4 regions of the Pseudogracilibacillus sp. SE30717A genome follow, and region 1 is predicted to be linked to each of the others. Evidence: riboswitches for the same ligand, from Rfam matches in the RefSeq annotation. Region 1 holds a riboswitch; each other region holds the start of a gene.
What was found. A riboswitch is a leader RNA that binds a small molecule or an ion and turns the genes downstream of it on or off. The one in region 1 is predicted to bind cobalamin.
Positions count from the first base shown of each region.

Region 2: another riboswitch for cobalamin. It lies ahead of SPD48_RS07730 (hypothetical protein); the one in region 1 lies ahead of SPD48_RS01470 (ribonucleoside-diphosphate reductase subunit alpha).
Region 3: another riboswitch for cobalamin. It lies ahead of SPD48_RS03290 (DUF4430 domain-containing protein); the one in region 1 lies ahead of SPD48_RS01470 (ribonucleoside-diphosphate reductase subunit alpha).
Region 4: another riboswitch for cobalamin. It lies ahead of SPD48_RS07515 (DUF4430 domain-containing protein); the one in region 1 lies ahead of SPD48_RS01470 (ribonucleoside-diphosphate reductase subunit alpha).

Region 1 is NZ_JAXHDF010000001.1:327,253-332,157, forward strand. Features, by position in the region: gene SPD48_RS01470 (ribonucleoside-diphosphate reductase subunit alpha) at 1-1,879, opposite strand, end outside; cobalamin riboswitch at 2,038-2,227, opposite strand; gene SPD48_RS01475 (LysR family transcriptional regulator) at 2,301-3,206, opposite strand; gene gdhA (NADP-specific glutamate dehydrogenase) at 3,448-4,776, shown strand.
Region 2 is NZ_JAXHDF010000004.1:150,595-155,499, forward strand. Features, by position in the region: gene SPD48_RS07715 (FAD-binding dehydrogenase) at 1-208, opposite strand, end outside; gene ligD (DNA ligase D) at 280-2,088, opposite strand; gene ku (non-homologous end joining protein Ku) at 2,188-3,012, shown strand; gene SPD48_RS07730 (hypothetical protein) at 3,063-3,335, opposite strand; cobalamin riboswitch at 3,463-3,660, opposite strand; gene SPD48_RS07735 (SDR family oxidoreductase) at 3,697-4,341, opposite strand; gene SPD48_RS07740 (hypothetical protein) at 4,799-4,905, shown strand, end outside.
Region 3 is NZ_JAXHDF010000002.1:110,228-115,132, forward strand. Features, by position in the region: gene ccsB (c-type cytochrome biogenesis protein CcsB) at 1-496, shown strand, start outside; gene SPD48_RS03280 (response regulator transcription factor) at 593-1,309, shown strand; gene SPD48_RS03285 (ATP-binding protein) at 1,309-3,066, shown strand; cobalamin riboswitch at 3,074-3,252, shown strand; gene SPD48_RS03290 (DUF4430 domain-containing protein) at 3,312-3,725, shown strand; gene SPD48_RS03295 (ECF transporter S component) at 3,732-4,253, shown strand; gene SPD48_RS03300 (helix-turn-helix domain-containing protein) at 4,422-4,905, shown strand, end outside.
Region 4 is NZ_JAXHDF010000004.1:100,337-105,241, forward strand. Features, by position in the region: gene SPD48_RS07515 (DUF4430 domain-containing protein) at 1-1,747, opposite strand, end outside; cobalamin riboswitch at 1,924-2,113, opposite strand; gene SPD48_RS07520 (murein hydrolase activator EnvC family protein) at 2,280-3,392, opposite strand; gene SPD48_RS07525 (C40 family peptidase) at 3,686-4,879, opposite strand.

The DNA.
Region 1 (4,905 bases):
CCGTTGACGAGTTCGGAGCTATTGCCATTAAGTAGCCATTTCGCATCCCATTTGCTTTTACTTCGTATTGAAGTTCTTTCCATTTATCATCTGTATAGTTCCGGTCAGTAAAGTATGCGCCTGTTTCCCATTTACTGCCCTCAAATGTAGGGTAAGCTCCCTTTTCTTTACTTAATTCCATACTCGCTTTGATCGTTAAATAAGCAACTTTCTCATACAGCTCATCTGCAAATTCTAACGCTGCTTCCGTTTCCCACCCAATTCCTTTTAATGCTAAAAGATGATGCCAACCAAACGTACCTAGTCCTACAGCACGATATTTCTGATTGGTCAACTGAGCTTGTTTAATTGGCAGCGTGTTAATATCAATCACATTATCTAACATTCTTATCTGGATTGGGATAAGACGCTCCAGGGCATTATCAGGAACAGCTCGTCCTAGGTTTATAGAGCTTAAATTACAAACAACATAGTCACCTGTCTTATATTTCTTTACAATCGTATCGTCATTTTCAATGTATTCTTCTAGAAATTGTGTTGGCGTCTGGTTCTGCGTTATTTCTGTACATAAATTAGAGCAATAAATAATTCCTTCATGATCATTATTGTTTTTCCGGTTTACTTCATCACGATAAAACATAAACGGTGTCCCGGTTTCTAGCTGGGAAACCATAATCCGCTTCATAATCTCAATAGCTGGTACCTTCCGCTTCGTTAACTGCTCATTTTCAATACATTCCTGGTATTTATTCCTCCATGTTCCATTCCCTTTTTCTTCATCGTAAAAATCTTCAAGGGAATAACCCATCACTTGTCTTACTTCATGAGGATCAAATAAATACCAGTCGCCTCTATTTTCAACTTGTTCCATGAAATAGTCTGGTAAACAAACACCTGGGAAAATATCATGAGCTCTCATACGCTCATCCCCATTATTTAATTTCAAGTCAAGGAAAGGCTCAATATCGATATGCCAAACATCAAGGTAAATTGCGATAGCCCCTTTTCTTGTCCCTAATTGATCTACACTAACTGCAGTATTGTTTAACTGACGAATCCAAGGGACAACTCCACTAGACATGCCTTTAAAACCTTTGATGGAACTGCCACGTCCTCGGACTTTCCCCATATACACACCGATACCGCCCCCATTTTTAGATAGCTGGGCAACATCTGTGTTCACATTATAAATAGACTGTAGACTATCGTCGACCGTATCTATAAAGCAGCTCGATAATTGTCCATGTGTTTTTCCTGCGTTATTCATGGTCGGTGTGGCGACCGTCATATATAGATTACTTAATGCCCAATATGCTTCAAGGACTGACTGACTACGATGTTCTTTCTTTTCATCCTGCATTAAGTGCATCGCAATGATCATCCAACGCTCTTGTGGTAATTCATAGACATTTTTATCATGGTCAGTTGCTAAATAACGAGTGGCTAATGTATAGATCGCGAGATAATGAAATAGTTTATCTTTTTCTGGATCAATCTGTTCATTAAAATAATTAATTTCTTTTTCTGAGTATTTTTCTAATAATGCTGGTGTGTAGATCCCTTTATCAGTTAGTAATTTAATTAGTTCATAAAAGCTGCCATAACGCTCGGTTGCATCATATTTCCGATTTTGCGCTGCTTTTTCATAAAGCTGCTGTAAATAAATTTGGCTGGCAAGAAATGTCCAATCCGGATTTGCTTCATTAATGTTTTCTAACGCATTTTTAATCAAAATATTTGTCTTCTCTTCAAAACTAGTATTCTCATTTATCAACCGAAGCGATTTTTCAGTAAATTCTTTCAGTGACAAATTCAAACCTTTATGAGCCGTTTCAATAATCTTCTCTATTTCATTAGCTTGCTTACTTGCAATTGCCATACTATCTCCTCCTAAAGTCACTTACAGTGAATACTAAATAAAAAAGCCATTTACCCGGGATAGGATAAACGGCTTATGTAACAAATAGAAGACAGTAAACGAACTAATCAAATAATAGTTCAATGTTCAGCCGCTCCATTATCCCTCACCCCGGAGAAATGAAACTTCGTTAAAAGGCAGGTCTCCTGACTTATGTTTACCTGAATAAGATCCCTTCCCATACGCTTACAAAATGTACAGTGGTTTGCTTATCTTATTCAATACATTTACAGTTGCGGGGGCAGTTCCAGCATTGCACTGGATTCCCTTTTAAAACACATTCGTGTCACCTAATTAACTATATATTGTATTAAATTTTATGAGTTTAACTATATATTGAATATCCTAGCATAAAAAAATTTCGATAGCAATCTTTTTACAATCAATTTTGATAAAGTTCGAGTCGTGTAAAAAACGCTTTAACAAATTCATAAAATAACTTTTCTGTTGGTAGTAAATCACGTTCTTTCGGAATAATTGCACCAACAGAACGCTTTAAACTTGGCTCAATTACCGGAATTTTTACGGTTGCCCGTGGTAAACAATCAACTATTGTTACCTCTGGAATTAACGTTACCCCTAACCCTGCAGAGACTAAACCTTTAATCGCATCCAAATCTTTTCCTTCAAATGAGACTTTAGGATGAAAACCTCTCTGAATACAGCCTTCCATAATTACTTTTCTTAAAATAAACCCTTCAGGGAATAAAACAAACGACTCATCTCTTAATTCGATTAATTTTAATGAAGAACGGTTCGCAAGTGGATGATTATATGGTAATAAAGCGACAATGTCCTCTGTAAATAAAACACTACTTTTAATTTTCTCTTTATCTGTCGGTAACGGACCGACAACAGCAATATTTATATCCCCTTTTATCACTGCATTAATTAATTCATTATGTGAATCCTGATATAGTTCAAATTTCACATCAGGATATTGCTTTCGAAAGTTGTAAATAGCTGTTGGTAATATATACGATGCTAAACTTGCAGAGAACCCAATATGGATAGTCCCTTTTTCAGGATCAATATACTCTGAGACGACTTGTTTTGCGTCATCTATTACATTGATCGCTCGTTCCATATGCTCTAAAAAAACTTTTCCAATCCGGGTCAGTCTCACCGTTCTTCCTTCTCGTATAAATAAATCAACACCGAGCTCTTCTTCTAGATTAAATATTTGTCGGCTAACAGCAGATTGTGCTACATGTAATTTATTAGCTGCTTCTGTTACATGTTCCCTTTTGGCAACTTCCATAAAATATTTGATTTGTCTTAGTTCCATCCGAATCACCTCTGTTTCCATTATCTCATAAAAGCATAAGTCATATCTATAATTAATATTGTATAGATTGATTTATTTCTGTACAATAGAAATATGGATACTTATGTAAAAACTTATAGAATTAGACTTATTGTTTAATAATAGATAAAAAGAGGTAATTACTTAGCTAGAAAAGGAGGTATCATCATTGTTAAACACGAAAGAAAATAGTACAAAAGAAGAGCAAGCTGTTATAGATTATATGAATAGTACGTATGAAAAAGTGAAAGCTCGCGATCCGCATGAAAAAGAATTTTTACAAGCTACTAAAATGCTTTTTGATTCTCTTATACCTGTCTTTGTGAAAAACCGCACATATAAAGAAGCTAATATTTTAGAACGGATTATTGAACCTGAAAGAATTATTTCATTTCGAGTTCCATGGATCGATGACAATGGCAACGTTCAAGTGAATAGAGGATATCGGGTTCAGTTTAACAGTGCTATAGGACCTTACAAGGGAGGAATTCGATTTCACCCTTCAGTTAATTTAAGTGTAATGAAGTTTTTAGCATTAACCCAAATATTTAAAAACTCACTGACTGGTCAAGCGATTGGCGGAGGAAAAGGAGGCGCCGATTTCGATCCTAAGGGTAAGTCGGATAATGAAATTATGCGGTTTTGTCAAAGCTTTATGACCGAACTGTATAAACATATTGGACCAGATACTGACGTTCCAGCTGGAGATATTGGTGTCAGCAGAAGAGAAGTTGGATATATGTTCGGACAATATAAACGTCTTCAAGGCGCCTATCATGCTGGTGTATTAACTGGAAAAGGGCTAAACTATGGTGGTAGTTTAGGACGTACGGAAGCAACAGGATATGGAACAATCTATTTCGTTAATGAGATGTTAAAAGATCGCCGGATGAGCATGAAGAATATGACAGTCATTACGTCTGGCTCTGGAAATGTAGCTATTTATGCAATGGAAAAAGCGATAAAACTTGGCGCAAAAGTAGTTGCATGTAGTGATTCAAATGGTTATGTCTATGATAAAAATGGACTTAGCTTACAAACTATTAAACGTATTAAATTTTCAGAAGGTGCCCGGATTAGTGAATATATTAAATCACATCCAGAAGCTGAATACTTTGATGATTGTTCAAAAATTTGGTCAGTACCATGTGATATTGCCCTACCATGTGCTACTCAAAATGAAATTGACGATGACTCCGCACAAATGCTTATTAAGAACGGCGTTAAAGTAGTCGCTGAAGGTGCAAATATGCCTTGTACAATTGAAGCGATTGATGCATTTCTTGAACATGGCGTCATGTTTGGCCCCGCTCAGGCAGTGAATGCAGGAGGAGTGGCATGTTCTGCACTTGAAATGGCCCAAAATAGTTCTAGATTAAGCTGGACGTTTGAGCAAGTGGATGAAGAACTGCAAAATATTATGAAAAATATTTACCGTAATTGTACTCGAGCTGCCCAGAAATACGACCACCCCGGAAACCTTGTCGTTGGTGCAAATATTGCCGGGTTCACCAAAGTTGCTGATACGATGATTGAACAAGGAGTCATTTAAAACATACTTTCGCACTGACTTTATTAAGACCTATACAAAGAGAAGATTGATAAATTAAGGACATTACCTACTAGAAATGTTAACTAGGTAATGTCTTTTTTTCTTCAACTAGCACATCCGTTTGCGGAC
Region 2 (4,905 bases), on a different contig from region 1:
CTAATTCTTTAGAGTCTTTTATCCCCATACGTCTTTGCTCAGGTGAATCTACTAAAAATAGTCCTCCGAACGACCACCATGCTTGACCTCCTAATGACTGTTCACCTTCTTGATCAAGTAACAATACTTTTTTCCCGTTCTGTGCAATTTCCGTAGTCGCTACGAGTCCAGCGAGTCCTGCTCCAATGACAATAACATCAAATTCCATCTTTTCGCCCCCCTTTTTAATAGTATTATAAAGTGTTTTACTTTTTTTGAAAGTATATTCTCTCTCTTCTGTCAATTTGACCGAATTAAATCGAGTGTTTTCGTTAACGTTTGTTCCCTTGCCGCTTCAAAATGAAAGATCCAAGGACATCCCAATGTTTTAACTCGTTCAACAACATTTTGTATCGTAAATTGGTTCGGCTCTAAATTTTTAGAAACTTCTTCCCAATATAATGGTGTTGCAACAGTTGCGTCTTCTGTTTTACGAGGAGAATAAGGGGCGATAATCGTTTTGTTTTTTCCATGCTGGACATAGTCAATATAGAGACGTCCTCCGCGATTCTTTTTAAAACGTTCTATCGTAAAAAGATCAGGTGCTGCATTCACGACAATTTTTGCGATTGTTTCCGTGAAAATGGCAGTTTGCTCAAAGCTTAACCGATTAGTTGGAAGTGGGATATGAATTTGAAGCCCTTTATTTCCCGAAGTTTTAATAAATGAAATGAGTTCTAGTCCGTCTAACAACTGTTTTATCATTTTTGATGCTTTAATTGCGAGAACAAACTGTTCTCTGCTAGGTGGATCCAAATCAAATACAATTTCATTTGGATACATGCTATCAATTGTTTGAAATGGGACATGATATTCTATCGCACTATGATTTGCAAACCATATAAGCGACTCTAATTGATTACAAATTTGAATCCGTTTATCCTTTTCTTCCATATAGTCAATATAATCAGGCGCATAACTAGGTAAATTTTTTTGAAAAAAAGATTTTTCCTCTATTCCATCCGGACAGCGAATAACAGTAAGAGCTCGATTTTGTACGTACGGAATAATATATGGATAAATTTCTCGTATATAGACAAGTAAATTTCCTTTTGTGAGACTTTTTGTTGGCCAGAAAATTTTATCCTCGTTTGATATATCTACTTTTTCAGGCAGCATAGCTAAATCCAATTCCAACCTTTCTTTCGTACAATCTTCCGGTGCGAATGTTGGAAGTAGTTCAGCAAACTCCGGCTCTCGCAATTCATTTGCATGTAAATCTAATGTATTAATGGAGGCACATATTGCTGGAGGTAATTTGACCTTTTGCTCCTCTTTCTCTCCGTTTGACATAAACACCTTTTTTAATGACGTCATTTCTTCTTCACTTAAACCATGTTTACATTTTCCAATAGTAATTGTTGTCGCATGATTATAAATACCGGTTTGAAAATAACCATTTTTTAAATCATATGCTGTTAGAAAAACATGTATCTTTCGCCAGTTTTTTTCTTTTAACCAATCACTATGTGCTTTCCCACGTACATATAAACTTGAGGTTCGTTTTGCCACAATGCCCTCACCTTTATGGTAAAAAACAATGGTTGAAATTTCCTCATAGTTTTCATATGATTTAATCATTTGAAGTGGCATATCCTCTTTTCCTTCTAGCTTTTTAAATAAATTTACTAACTGTTTTTTTCTTTCTTTTAAGGATGTTTGGCGGTAATCTTTTTGACCTTGTCGTAATAGATCGAAAGCAATAAATGTAGCTGGTCGCTCGATAGAAACTTTGTCAATTTTCTCTTTTAATTTTAGCCGACCACGTTTTTGTATAGCTGAAAAATTAGCTTGATACGCATTATTTAACACAACTAATTCTCCATCTAATTGAATAGGTAAATTTTCAGTAAGTATCGGCTCAATTTTCTTACAATAAGCTAAAATTTCTGGAAAATTTTCAGTTAAATCTATATCGTTCCTACTAATAATTTGAATATTATTTTTGCTCCATAATAGAGACGCACGGAAACCATCATATTTCACTTCATAAATCCAATCTTTTTTCGGGACTATTTTTGCTGTTGGGATAGGTTGCATTAATTCCATCTTATTTTCACTCCTCAGTTCTTAGTAATAAGTTGTGCTTTTTAAAGGATAAAAATGCAAAAGCATACACAAACTAAATTGAAAAGGAGGCGTCTTTTCATGCATACCATGTGGAAAGGAACCATAAGTTTTGGACTAGTCAATATTCCTGTAAAGATGCATGCTGCCACAGAAAATAAAGATGTGAAATTAAGACAACTTCACAAAGAATGTCAATCACCTATTAAATATCAAAAAGTATGCCCGGTTTGCGACCGAAAAGTAGAAGAAGAAGAAATCGTTAAAGCGTATGAAATTACGAAAGACAAATTCGTTATGTTAGATGAAGAAGATTTAAAAGCAATAAAAAAAGAACAAGGTGATAAAGCTGTCGAAATTCTTGATTTCGTTAAACTAGAAGAAATTGATCCAATTTATTTCGAAAAAAGTTACTATTTATCACCTGGAGATGGTGGTTCAAAAGCTTATTCTCTATTACGTACAGCTTTAGAAGAAACGGGTAAAATAGGGGTAGCTAAGATGATGATTCGTTCCAAAGAACAGCTTGCAGTCATTCGCTTCTATGAAAACATACTTGTTGTGGAAACGATTCATTATCCAGATGAAGTAAGAAACATCAAGGATGTACCTAATATACCGGAAAAAGTAGAAATAGTGACAAAAGAGCTTGATACCGCAAAATTATTAATCGACCAACTGACAACTGCTTTTGATCCTGAAAAATATACAGATGAATACCGTGACTCCTTACTTGATATTATCGAAAACAAGAAAACAGAAACGACTACACCGGTTACTGACAAGAAAAAGCCGGATAATGTGACAAACTTAATGGATGCCCTCCAAGCCTCTTTGGATAAAGCAAAAAAAGAAAAAACAAAACCGAAGAAAAAAACGACAACGGCGAAAAAAACTGCAAAATAATGATAAAGGGGGTGTCCTTTTTGTTTTTTTGGACATCCCCAATTTCTAATTTAAATAAGCATTCCTAATAGTTCATCTTCTTTGCGACCACCTACACGTTCATTTACGATTTCATATGCTTTGTTTAAATTTACTAAATAAGCCTCTTTCACTTCTTTTGCTTCATCTAATTTTTGGATATCATTTTTAAATTTTGTATACCCTTCTTCTAATGAAAGACTCTTTTCTATAACAAGCCTATTCATTATTGTTGTCTGCAATCGCTCGATGAAGTAATTGACTGTTCCGTACAATTTGAACACCTCCATAGTCTTTTTCCACAAAAAAACAACCTCCCTATAAAAGAAGGTTGTTCGTAAGTGTATGATCCAAATCAAAATAAGCCTCGGCGTCTTTATTTAAAAAACACCGCGCTCTTTTACCAACACCTCCTATCCTCCGTAGGAACTGATGTACGAGATCAAATAGGCAGGTCTCCTGGCTCATAATCATCGCTTTTCGATCCTTCCCGTCTTCATAAATATGAAAACAGTGGATTATTTCGAATCGCTCCTATACACAGTTGCGGGACAGCACCGGATTTTCACCGGTTTCCCTTTTAAGCAATAAAGATAATTTCTTTATTACACCTATTTCTCCTATATTCAGTTAATAGCTTAATTATATCATTAAGTTTTTATATTACTATAATCTTTCTAAAGCATTCTCGATAGCTTCTTCCCCTTCTAATACATCAAATGAACAGTTAAACGTTTTTTCATTATCCAAACAGGAAAAAACTATTTTAGCAACATCAGCTCTCGAAATTGTTCCGCTTTCGGATAGGTTTTCACCTATCAAGACTTTTCCAGTGCCTGGATCATTCGTCAGACCGCCTGGTCGCAGAATCGTATATGTTAATCCACTTCTTAACAATTCTTTATCAGCATAATGTTTAGCAACATAATAATGACGGATTTTTTCATTCCATTTCTCTCGGCTATTTGCCCGAAATGCACTTACCATAACAAATCTCTTTATTCCTGCCTGCTCAGTAGCCTCGATAGTTTTCACCGCACCGTCGAGATCTACTAATAAAGTTTTGTCTGCACCTGTATGACCTCCAGACCCTGCAGTAAATACGACTGCATCACAGCCGGCAGCAGCTTTTGCTATCTTTTCAACGCTACCTTCTAAATCTGCCACTACTGCTTTAACACCTTCTTGTTGAAACTTATTTGCCTGTTCTTTTTTCCGTACCATTGCTACAGGAGTATGTTCACTCTCTTTTAATAAGTCAATAAGCTGTTTTCCAATTTGTCCGTTTGCCCCTACTACCAATACGTTCATTTTCATGCCCCTTTCTTTAACGAATACTTTATGTTTATTGTAATCGAGTTTGAAGACATTTTTAAATGAATTGTTTGTATACGATTTATTCATTCGCCGATATAATTTGATAACCGCTATTAAAATTGGTGCTTCCGCTCATAAATTCTGTTAATCGCCGATAAATTATGCCTAGCCGCCGATAACTTCGTCAAAGAACGCGAGATTTTATCACGAAAATACTGTTAATCATGTAATTGAAAATTTAATAACAACTTATCCACTCAAGGGAACAGCTTTGTTAACGGGGGTTAATGAAATATATCGGCGATTCCACCTGAAATAATGGCGCTTTGCTTCGGATAACAGCGGGAATTTGTTTTTATCGGCGGTTACAGCCAGGGTAACGGCGAGGGATGAAATATATCGGCGAGTCGAAGCATATCAGCGGTTCCACCTGAAATTACGGCGGTTTGCGGTGGATAACGGCGGAACTTTGTTTTTATCGGCGGTTACAGCCGGGGTAACGGCGAGGGATGAAATATATCGGCGAGTCGAAGCATATCGGCGGTTTGAAACGAAAAA
Region 3 (4,905 bases), on a different contig from region 1:
GTTATTGACCGAAGATAAAATGTCACCATTATTTAATGCTCCTGATTGGATGCAAGGAAAAGATGCTCCAAAAAAATTAAATACATTAATTTGGTCATTTTTAACAGGTAGCATCTTATATGGATTAATCCGACTTGTCTTACGAAAAAGAATTGGGGCATGGGTTCAACCATTTTTGAAAAATGTTAAACCGCATCTCGTTGATGAAATAATGTATCGTTCAGTGGCAATCGGATTCCCATTGTTTACGTTAGGAGGACTCATTTTTGCTGCAATCTGGGCCCAAATTGCTTGGGACAGATTCTGGGGATGGGACCCTAAAGAAGTATGGGCTCTTATCACTTGGTTCTTCTATGCTGCTTTCCTACACTTAAGACTATCAAGAGGTTGGCATGGAGAAAAATCCGCTTGGTTAGCTGTAATAGGGTTTGCAATTATCATGTTTAATATTATCGTTGTTAACCTTATCTTAGCCGGACTGCATTCATATGCGTAAGCTCATAAAAATTACTAATTGGATATAAAATTTATACTTTTAACAGAAATTCAATTATACTAAAGTGTAGCTAGGTGAAAGAGGAGGGTTTTTCAAATGGACGATAATCAGAAAGTGTTAGTTGTCGATGATGAAGAACGAATCAGAAGATTAATACGTATGTATTTAGAGCGAGATAATTTTATCGTTGAAGAAGCAGAAAACGGCCGGCAAGCCTTAGATTTGGCGTTGGAAAATGATTATGATGTTATTTTATTAGACATAATGATGCCTGAAATGGATGGCATTGAAGTATGTACAGAATTGCGTAAAGAAAAAATGACTCCAGTTATTATGCTAACGGCTAAGGGTGAAGAATCAAATAGAGTGCAAGGCTTCGAAGTAGGTGCAGATGACTATATTGTAAAGCCTTTTAGTCCAAGAGAAGTTGTTTTGCGAGTCAAAGCTGTTTTGCGACGGACAAGTAGTACTGCACTCCAAGACGGGGCTTCACATACAAATAATTTAATAGTTTTTCCACATTTAACAATAGATTTAGATGCTTACCGTGTTACATCAAATAACCAAGAAGTACAATTAACTCCAAAAGAGTATGAATTACTTGTATTTTTAGCTCAATCACCTGACAAAGTTTACAAACGTGAAGACCTTTTAAAAGAAGTATGGCAGTATGAATTCTTTGGCGATCTTAGAACAGTCGATACGCATGTTAAACGGTTACGTGAAAAGTTAACGAGCATATCGAAAGAAGCTGCTAAAATGATCGTTACAGTATGGGGAATCGGATATAAACTTGAGGTAGAGGATAAGTAATGTTTTGGCGTAGTGTAGTAGGAAAACTAGCAATAACGATATTATTGCTAGTTTCTTTTGTCTTATTTATCCTTACCATATTATTATTAGAATTTTTTGAAGGTTTTCACGTGCAAGAAGCCGAAAAAGCAATGGTGCAATCTGCCTCTAAAATGTCCATGTTAGTAGAAGAACATGATGAAAAACCATTGATAACTGAAATGGTTGAGCGAGTAAAAGATCCTACAAGTAGAGTTATAATTTATTTTGAAGATGGGGAGATATGGGCATCTGAGACAACGAATCAACATTTGTTAAATCTAGATGCTATATCACCTGAAAACAATCCTAGTTTAATGAAGGCTATTACTGAGCATACACCTTACAATGAAAAAATGACCATTCTAGAAGACGAAACAGAAATAATGGTCATTGGGACTCCAATCCCTCATAAAGGCGGAGCAATCTTTGTATTTCAGTCACTAGACGTAATAAATCAGACGAAAGCGGAAACGACAAAAATAATTTTTGTCGCAGCAGCGATTGCCATTCTGCTAACAACTATTTTTGCATTCTTCCTGTCTACAAGAATTACTGCTCCATTAATACAAATGAGGAAGGCAGCAATTGATTTAGCGAAAGGTGAATTTAATACTAAATTACCTGTTTTAACCCACGATGAAATTGGTGAATTAGCAATTGCATTTAATCGAATGGGTAAACAGCTTAATTTCCATATCAATGCACTTCGACAAGAGAAAGAGCAGTTAACAAGTATTGTAAATTCGATGGCCGATGGGGTAATTACATTAACACGAGAAGGTAAAATCATTGTTATTAACCCGCCTGCTGAACAATTTATACAAGATTGGTATTTTGAAAATAATGTTCGCTTTGATGAATATGAGGACCAACTTCCTGATGACTTACAATTAATTCTTCAAAAAGTTATCAAAGAAGAAAAAGAAGTTTTGCAAGAACTCAATTTACAAGGTCGAGATTGGGTAATGATTATGACCCCATTATATGATAATTCATATGTACGCGGAGCAGTAGCCGTTATTAGAGATATGACCGAAGAACGGCAGTTAGATAAATTACGAAAAGACTTTATTTCAAACGTCTCTCATGAATTAAGAACGCCTATTGCGTTAATGCAAGGTTATAGTGAGGCTATTGTTGATGATATTGCCGAGTCTACAGTTGAAAAAAATGAACTCGCAAGTATTATTCATGAAGAATCTCTTCGAATGGGACGTCTAGTAAATGAATTATTAGATATTGGACGTATGGAAGCAGGCCATATTGAATTAAACTTAGAATCTATTGATGTAGAACAATTTATTGAACGAATTTATAAAAAATTCATTGGAATGGCAGATGAAAATAATATTCAATTACGATTGACAAAAGAGATTGAAAAGAATATCATTACAATTGACCAAGATAGAATTGAACAAGTTTTCACTAATTTAATTGACAATGCACTGGGACATACGAAGCCAGATGGTTTTGTTCATATTCTTGTTCGTTCCAAAGACGGCTACTTTTATGTTGAAGTCGAAGATAATGGTAGCGGTATTCCTGAAGAAGATTTATCATTTATTTTCGAACGTTTTTATAAGGCCGATAAATCTCGGACTAGGAATAAGAAGAAAAAGGGTACAGGACTTGGTCTTGCAATTGCCAAACATATTGTTTCAGCTCATGAAGGAACGATTCAAGTTAAAAGTAAGGTAAATGAAGGTACAACATTCAGTTTTAAAATTCCACAATAAAATTAAATACCAAGGAAAGAATTAAGGTGCACTTGTGCATAATAGGGAATCTAGTGAAAATCTAGAACTGTCCTCGCAACTGTAAGTAAGGACGAAACAAGCGAAAAACCACTGTATTATACGGGAAGGTGCTTGGAGTAGGATGAATTACGAAGTCAGAATACCTGCCTTAATTCTAAAAAAGAATGTCGTTTCGAAGGAAAACGTACTTCTAATTTTTATGTCTAAAAAAGGAGAGTATTAAAATGAAGAAATGGTTGGTTTCTATTTTTACAGTAGTGAGTACATTATTTTTACTTATTGGTTGTTCCAATGATAGCGCAAATACAACACAGGAAGAAAATGCGAATCAAGAGACAGAAGAAGTACAAGAGACTCAAGTTCTTGTCACTATATCTAAAGATGAAGGAAAAGAAATACTATCAGAAAAAGAAATTCAAATTGAAGAGAATGAGATTCTAATGGATGTAATGAAGGAAAATTTTGATATTGAAGAAGATGGCGGATTTATTAATTCCATCGACGGTGTAGCACCGGAAGAAGATGAACAAAAAGCTTGGATGTATTTTGTGAATGATGAAATGGCGATGGTTGGTGCTACAGAGTATGAATTAGAAGATGGAGACCACGTTGTTTTTGATTTACAAGCGTGGGAATAAACCGTTTTGAATACATATAAACTAACCTTACTTGCAATATTTGCCGCATTAGGCATTGTCGGTCGTTCTGTACTTGCTTTTATACCTAATGTGCAACCTGTCACAGCATTAATTATTATTTGTGGAATTTTAATTGGTCCGGGATCCGCTCTAATACTCGCGTTAATTATTACATTTTTATCAAATATCTTATTAGGTATGGGTATTTGGACAATTTGGCAAGTGATTTCATGGGGATTAATTGGAGTTATTAGTGGTATAATTGGAAAATACTTCCCGCGAATCCCATTGTCTGTTATCGGTTTAATAGGTATTTTGAGTGGATATTTTTACGGGGTTATCATTTCTCTGACAACGTATCAAGTAGCAGGAAAGTTCTGGCCATATTATATTGTAGGGCTGCCATTTGATACGTATCACGCAATAGGTAATGTAATTTTTATTATGTTATTGTATCCGATCATTACACATTTATTAAAAAAGTATGCGAAAAATCGATTTCCTATTCAACAACAATTAATGAAATAATTCATATTTGGAACTCATCCGAGGATGAGTTCTTTTTTATTTAAGAGAAAGTTTTGTCAGTAGGATCAATTTCATAACTGAAAGTGACTTAGGAAATCAAATGAAGAAGTTTTGAAGTTTGGATAACATATAGTAAAATATACTCAAAGCTAAGAGGAGGTCTGGTTGTTGTTTGCGCATATTTTATTGACATGCTACTTAAGAATGCAAAAAGATCGTTCTATTTCTGCTGTATATTATTTACTGCAAGGAAAGCAATCCATACAGACGATTCAAGATGCACAACTTTATGATTTAACCTCTTTTTACGGTATTTATAAAGATTTATCGAAGGAACGATTTTATACTTACATACATGATTTTGTCGATCAAGGACTACTATATTCAAATGATAATTCTAATGATTATACCCTTACTGAAAAAGGGACAGAAGTGGTAGTACATAACCAGTTAGAAACAACTTTTTTAGATGGAAATTCTTATCGGTCTTATGACCAAATATATTTTGCACGGCTTTTACTGCTTATACAAGTTTGGACTAATAGTAAAAAGAAAAACTCTACTTATATTCCAATTATAGAGAATAAAGAAATAGAGGATTGGGTGAAAAAATACTATCGTAAGACAAGATACAATATTAGCGAGAACTTAA
Region 4 (4,905 bases), on a different contig from region 1:
ATGTAGAAGTAACCTCAACTTCGATTTCCTCATCTTCATAGATTTCTGAAGAAATAGTGATTGCAGGAATTAATGTTAGTTTTTCGATTTCATCTGCAACATCTACTCCTTGGTAAATATCACCTACATTTCCATAAAACCAAACAATTTTATCTCCTTCTTTTATTTCGTAATCATCTGCATATACATCGGGATAAACATCATTAACCATATATTGCCAACCATCCCAACCATCAAAAGAAGCTTCTTCGTCTCCCTTAATGCTCGAAATGTATCCATGTCTGTCTTCAAAAGGGATACTTGCATCATTTAAAGCTTGTTTAGTTGCCTCTAACGCAGTTGGTTTGTCAGCAAATGTTTCTACTTGAACGTCTTGTTCTGGATAACTAGTCTCATTTATTCCTTCAACCCGGACTGAAACAGTCGTATTCTTTTTAAGTCCTTGACTGTGACCTTTTAATTGAACAAAAATCGACTCACCTTGTATAACAGTCGATAAAGCAAGTACAGATTGATCCGTTGACATTGCAATTGCCCCAGCTTGTTCTTTTTGCCACCAAAAAGATCCGTTTTTTTGCTGATAATTATCGATGAATTGTTCAACAATATTACCTTCTTCTGTGGTCCATTTTGTACTGTATAGATTTTCCCCATTAGCTGCTAACCCCATAATAATGGAAGCAGTTGAGTTAGAATTTGCTGCAAACATTTGTCCAGGAACGTCATTATTATTTTGATAATATTCATGTATATATTCTACAGTTGCATTTATAGCATTTTTCACATCTTGTCGTTCATTATAATATGGAGCTAATGCAGTTAAAATCCATCCTGTTGCATCTGCATCTCCAAACATTCCTGTAGTTGATTGCTTAGATAAAAGGAAATTGATTAACTTCTCTTTGTCATACTTTGCATCCATTAAATCAAGCGCGATCATTGCCCAAGGGTCTCCCCAAAGCGTAGAGAAATTACCATTTTCTTTATTTTGCTTTGCTATTAAATCGTCAACGACATTACTATTGCCAAATCTATATGGATTTTTTTCTAGTAGAATTGATCCAATTATAATTCCTGCAGCTTCGTTTGAATTCGTTACTTTAGAATCTTTTCCTTGTGACCAGTATGTATGTCGTGCCCATGGTGCAGATTCCTCAGATTCCCAAGGGATATCATTTCTTAAATTTTTTAGTCCTGCTCCCCACAATGCAGCATAGGTCCAATAGTCACTATGCGATCCTTTATAACTTTTATAATTTGGAGGGTTGTCTTTATAATATTCTGTTGCATGTTGAACGGATATTTCAACTTTTTCTTTAATTTCGGCACTACGATCTTCTAAGTCCTCTTCCTTTTCTGCTTCATCCTTTGAATCGTTTTCTTCTATAGCTTCTTTTTTAACTTTTACTTTATCTTCATTAGATAGATTATTATCGTTCGACTCTTCTTTATTTTTCTCTTCACTCTTTTTAGAATTATTATCTTTTGTGGATTCTAGACCTTTGTCTTTTTCTTCATCACTATTGTCTTCTTTTTCTTCTTTAATATCTTCATTAGATTGGTCAGCTTCTACATTTACTTCTTCCTCATTCTTTAATTCTACTTGATTTTCAACTTCAAATTGATTGATTTCATTTGCATCAATGTCTTTCGTTGCTCCTGCTGAAGTAGGTACAGATGCAAAGAATAATATAAATACTAGAAATATCGATAACCATCGTTGCGACTTTCTATGAATGACTTTCAAGTTTCCTCTCCCCTTATCAAATTTATTAGTTTATTTCTTTAGTTTAAAATACCATTCGCTCAACAAAAAAACTCCTACCTCCAGAAAAAGGTAAGAGTTTGATAGAAAATTCTATATATGCATGTAAATACAGTAGGAAAATTCCGCTCTTATGCAAACCTTTATCCTGGAAGGTGTAGTGCATATATGCTTTGGCAAGTCTCCTGACTTATGGATCTTTGCTTACCTCTTACCTTCCCAGTTTTTTAACCAGTGGCATTATAAGGGCAGCTTCCCATTTACAGTGGCCGGTCCGTTCAGGATTTTCACCTGATTCCTTTTTAATTTTTTGCTTTATGCAAAAAAACCAAAACACAAACTATTAATTTTTTTAGTACACTAGTTATAAGTATAAAACAATATTTTACAATTTACAATCCTTCCTTTTGCTCAGGTATTCAAATAAGTAGCTTTTTAGCAGAAACTTTTCCTTCTTTTCCTTCTTGCCTCCATACTAAAAAAACTTGTCAGACCAAATGCCTGACAAGCTTTCTTAGTTTAAATAGCTTATTGGGTTTTGAATAGATCCATTGATATGAACCTCAAAATGAAGATGTATACCTGTTGATCTTCCTGTAGCACCCATTACTCCAATTTGTTCCCCTCTTGATATTTTCTGCCCTGAGCTGACAGTAAGCGAAGACATATGACCGTAAAGAGTTTTCATTCCATTTCCATGGTTTATTATCACTGTATTTCCATACCCATTTAATGTACCAGCTGTTTCTACCGTGCCACTTTCAGCTGCAAATATTGGTGGGCTTGTACTACGGTCCGTACGAGCAATATCTATTCCTTTATGCATTTTACCCCAACGTTTTCCCATATGACTTGAGATGTACCCACCTTCAGTTGGCCAACCTAAAATCCCATTACCATCTGCAGAATTAAAAGAACCACCCGATGCAGGAGCAGACGCCATTAAAAATTTATTTTCCAATTTGTTTAACTCTTCATCTTTCAGTTCCAAATCATGAACTAATTTATTTAATTCATTATTTTTATCTTCTAATTCTTCTTTCATTTGAACTGCATGCTCTTTTTGTTCTGTTACTAACTTTTCAATTTCTATTAATTCTTTTTCAAGTTCTTCTAGCTCTTCTAACTTCATTTCTACTTTCCTCTTATCTTCCTCTTGCTCTTTTATTAAGTTAGCATCCGAATCTGTAATTGCAGTAACTGCATTTACTCTACTAATAAAATCATTAAAATCTTCCGCTCCAAAAAGAACTTCCAAATACCCCATATTCCCGCCAGTTTTTTGATACGATTTTGCACGGTCTTGTAATATAGTAAATCTTTCTTCTATTTTATCTTCTAAAGCCTGAATCTCTTTATTAACTTCATCCATTTCTTCTTGGACTTCTGTTTTCGCTTGAGTATTTGCTTCTAAAGTCTTATCCAATTCAATGATCTCTTTCGATTTTTCTTCTATTTCAATTAATATGTCCGCAACTTCTTTTTCTGCTTCTGTTAGATCTTCTTTTATCTCCTTTCTTTCTTTTTGAATTTCCGACAAATTTTTTTCTGCATGTACATCAATAGGTCCCATTGCAAATGCATAGGTTAGAAGCACAACCCCAGTAACAGCTATAACTTTCTTCAAACTTTCTCTCTCCCTTTAGTCTATGTATCTATTTTTAAAGAATCTATTTACTTATCTATTAATTTGTTTCCAAATCAAAGTATAGCATTCCAACATAACAGAAAGATTTTATTAAAATTACATTTTAACCACAAATTAGGTTTAATTATTACAAATATCGGCAATACAACAATTAAAGTATTTAATATAAGAAAATAATTCATCTTTCATATTTATAACAAGCGACAAATATTTTAAATTGCATTAAAAAACGCACCGTCAGTTTATCTAACGATGCGTCTTAATTAAACTATTTATTTTACTCTTCTAACAATACCGTCAAAATTATTTTTCCAGTAACCGCTGTTCATGTCAGCAATTGCAACACCTGTACTATTTTGAGCACCTAAGAATTTACCACCACCGAGGTAAATACCAACATGACCGCCACCTCTGAATATGACTAGGTCTCCAGGTTTTGCTTCGCTGTAAGATACTCCTTTACCTGCACTTGCCATAGCACTTGCAGTTCGTGGTAACGATACACCTTCTTGATTATAAGCCCACTGTACAAAGCCTGAACAGTCAAACCCACTTGTACTAGAACCGCCCCAAACATAAGGGGTTCCAATTACTGATCGCCCTGCTGCAATAGCAGAACCTCCTCCACCTGTATATGGTACAGATGTAGTGTTTTGTGTGGATGCCTTTGAATTACTTGCATTTGAGCTACTTGAGCTGCTTGCATTTGTTGAATTACTATTCGATCCAGAACTTGTTGTTTCTGCAGCTACCTGTGGTGTAGCAGGTGTAATGATACTTGCACGGATTTCCGCTTCAAGTGCAGCTAGATCACTACTTTCAGATTCCAACTTAGCTTTATCTTTTTTAAGTTTTTCTTCTTTTTCTTTTAATTTCTTCTTACTTGCATTTTGTTGCTCTTTTTGGATTTCAATTGTTTCATTCTGTTCTTCTAATTGAGCAGCAAGTTCCTCTTGCTCGATAAGCTTTTCTTCTACAGCTGCTTTATCTTTTTCGTTTTCTTCTAATAGCTCCATATCAGCATTTGTTATTGTAGTAACAGCTGACACACGGCTAATAAACTCATTAAATCCTTCTGCACCTAAGATAACATCTAGATAATTAATTTTACCTCCATTATCTTGATAAGAAGCAATTCTTGTTTTCAAAATTTCATTTCGTTGTTCAATCTTTTCATTTAATTCATCAATTTCGTCTTCTAAACCACTAATCTGTTCTTCTGTTTTATCAATTTGCTTCTTGTTTTCTTCTAAAGCATATTGTAATTTTGCAATTTCTTCATTAATGTCTTTAATTTCATATAAAATATCAGCGATATCAGCTTCTGCTTTTGATAGTTTTGCTTTAACTTGTTCTTGTTGGTTCTGCACACTTTGTAATGTTTCAGCATGTGTTACATTACTAAAAAAAGTACTACCAAGTGTTACGATCGCAACAGTTCCAATTGCAAGTGCTGTTTTCCTCAACTATTATTCCCCGCTTCCCCTATGAC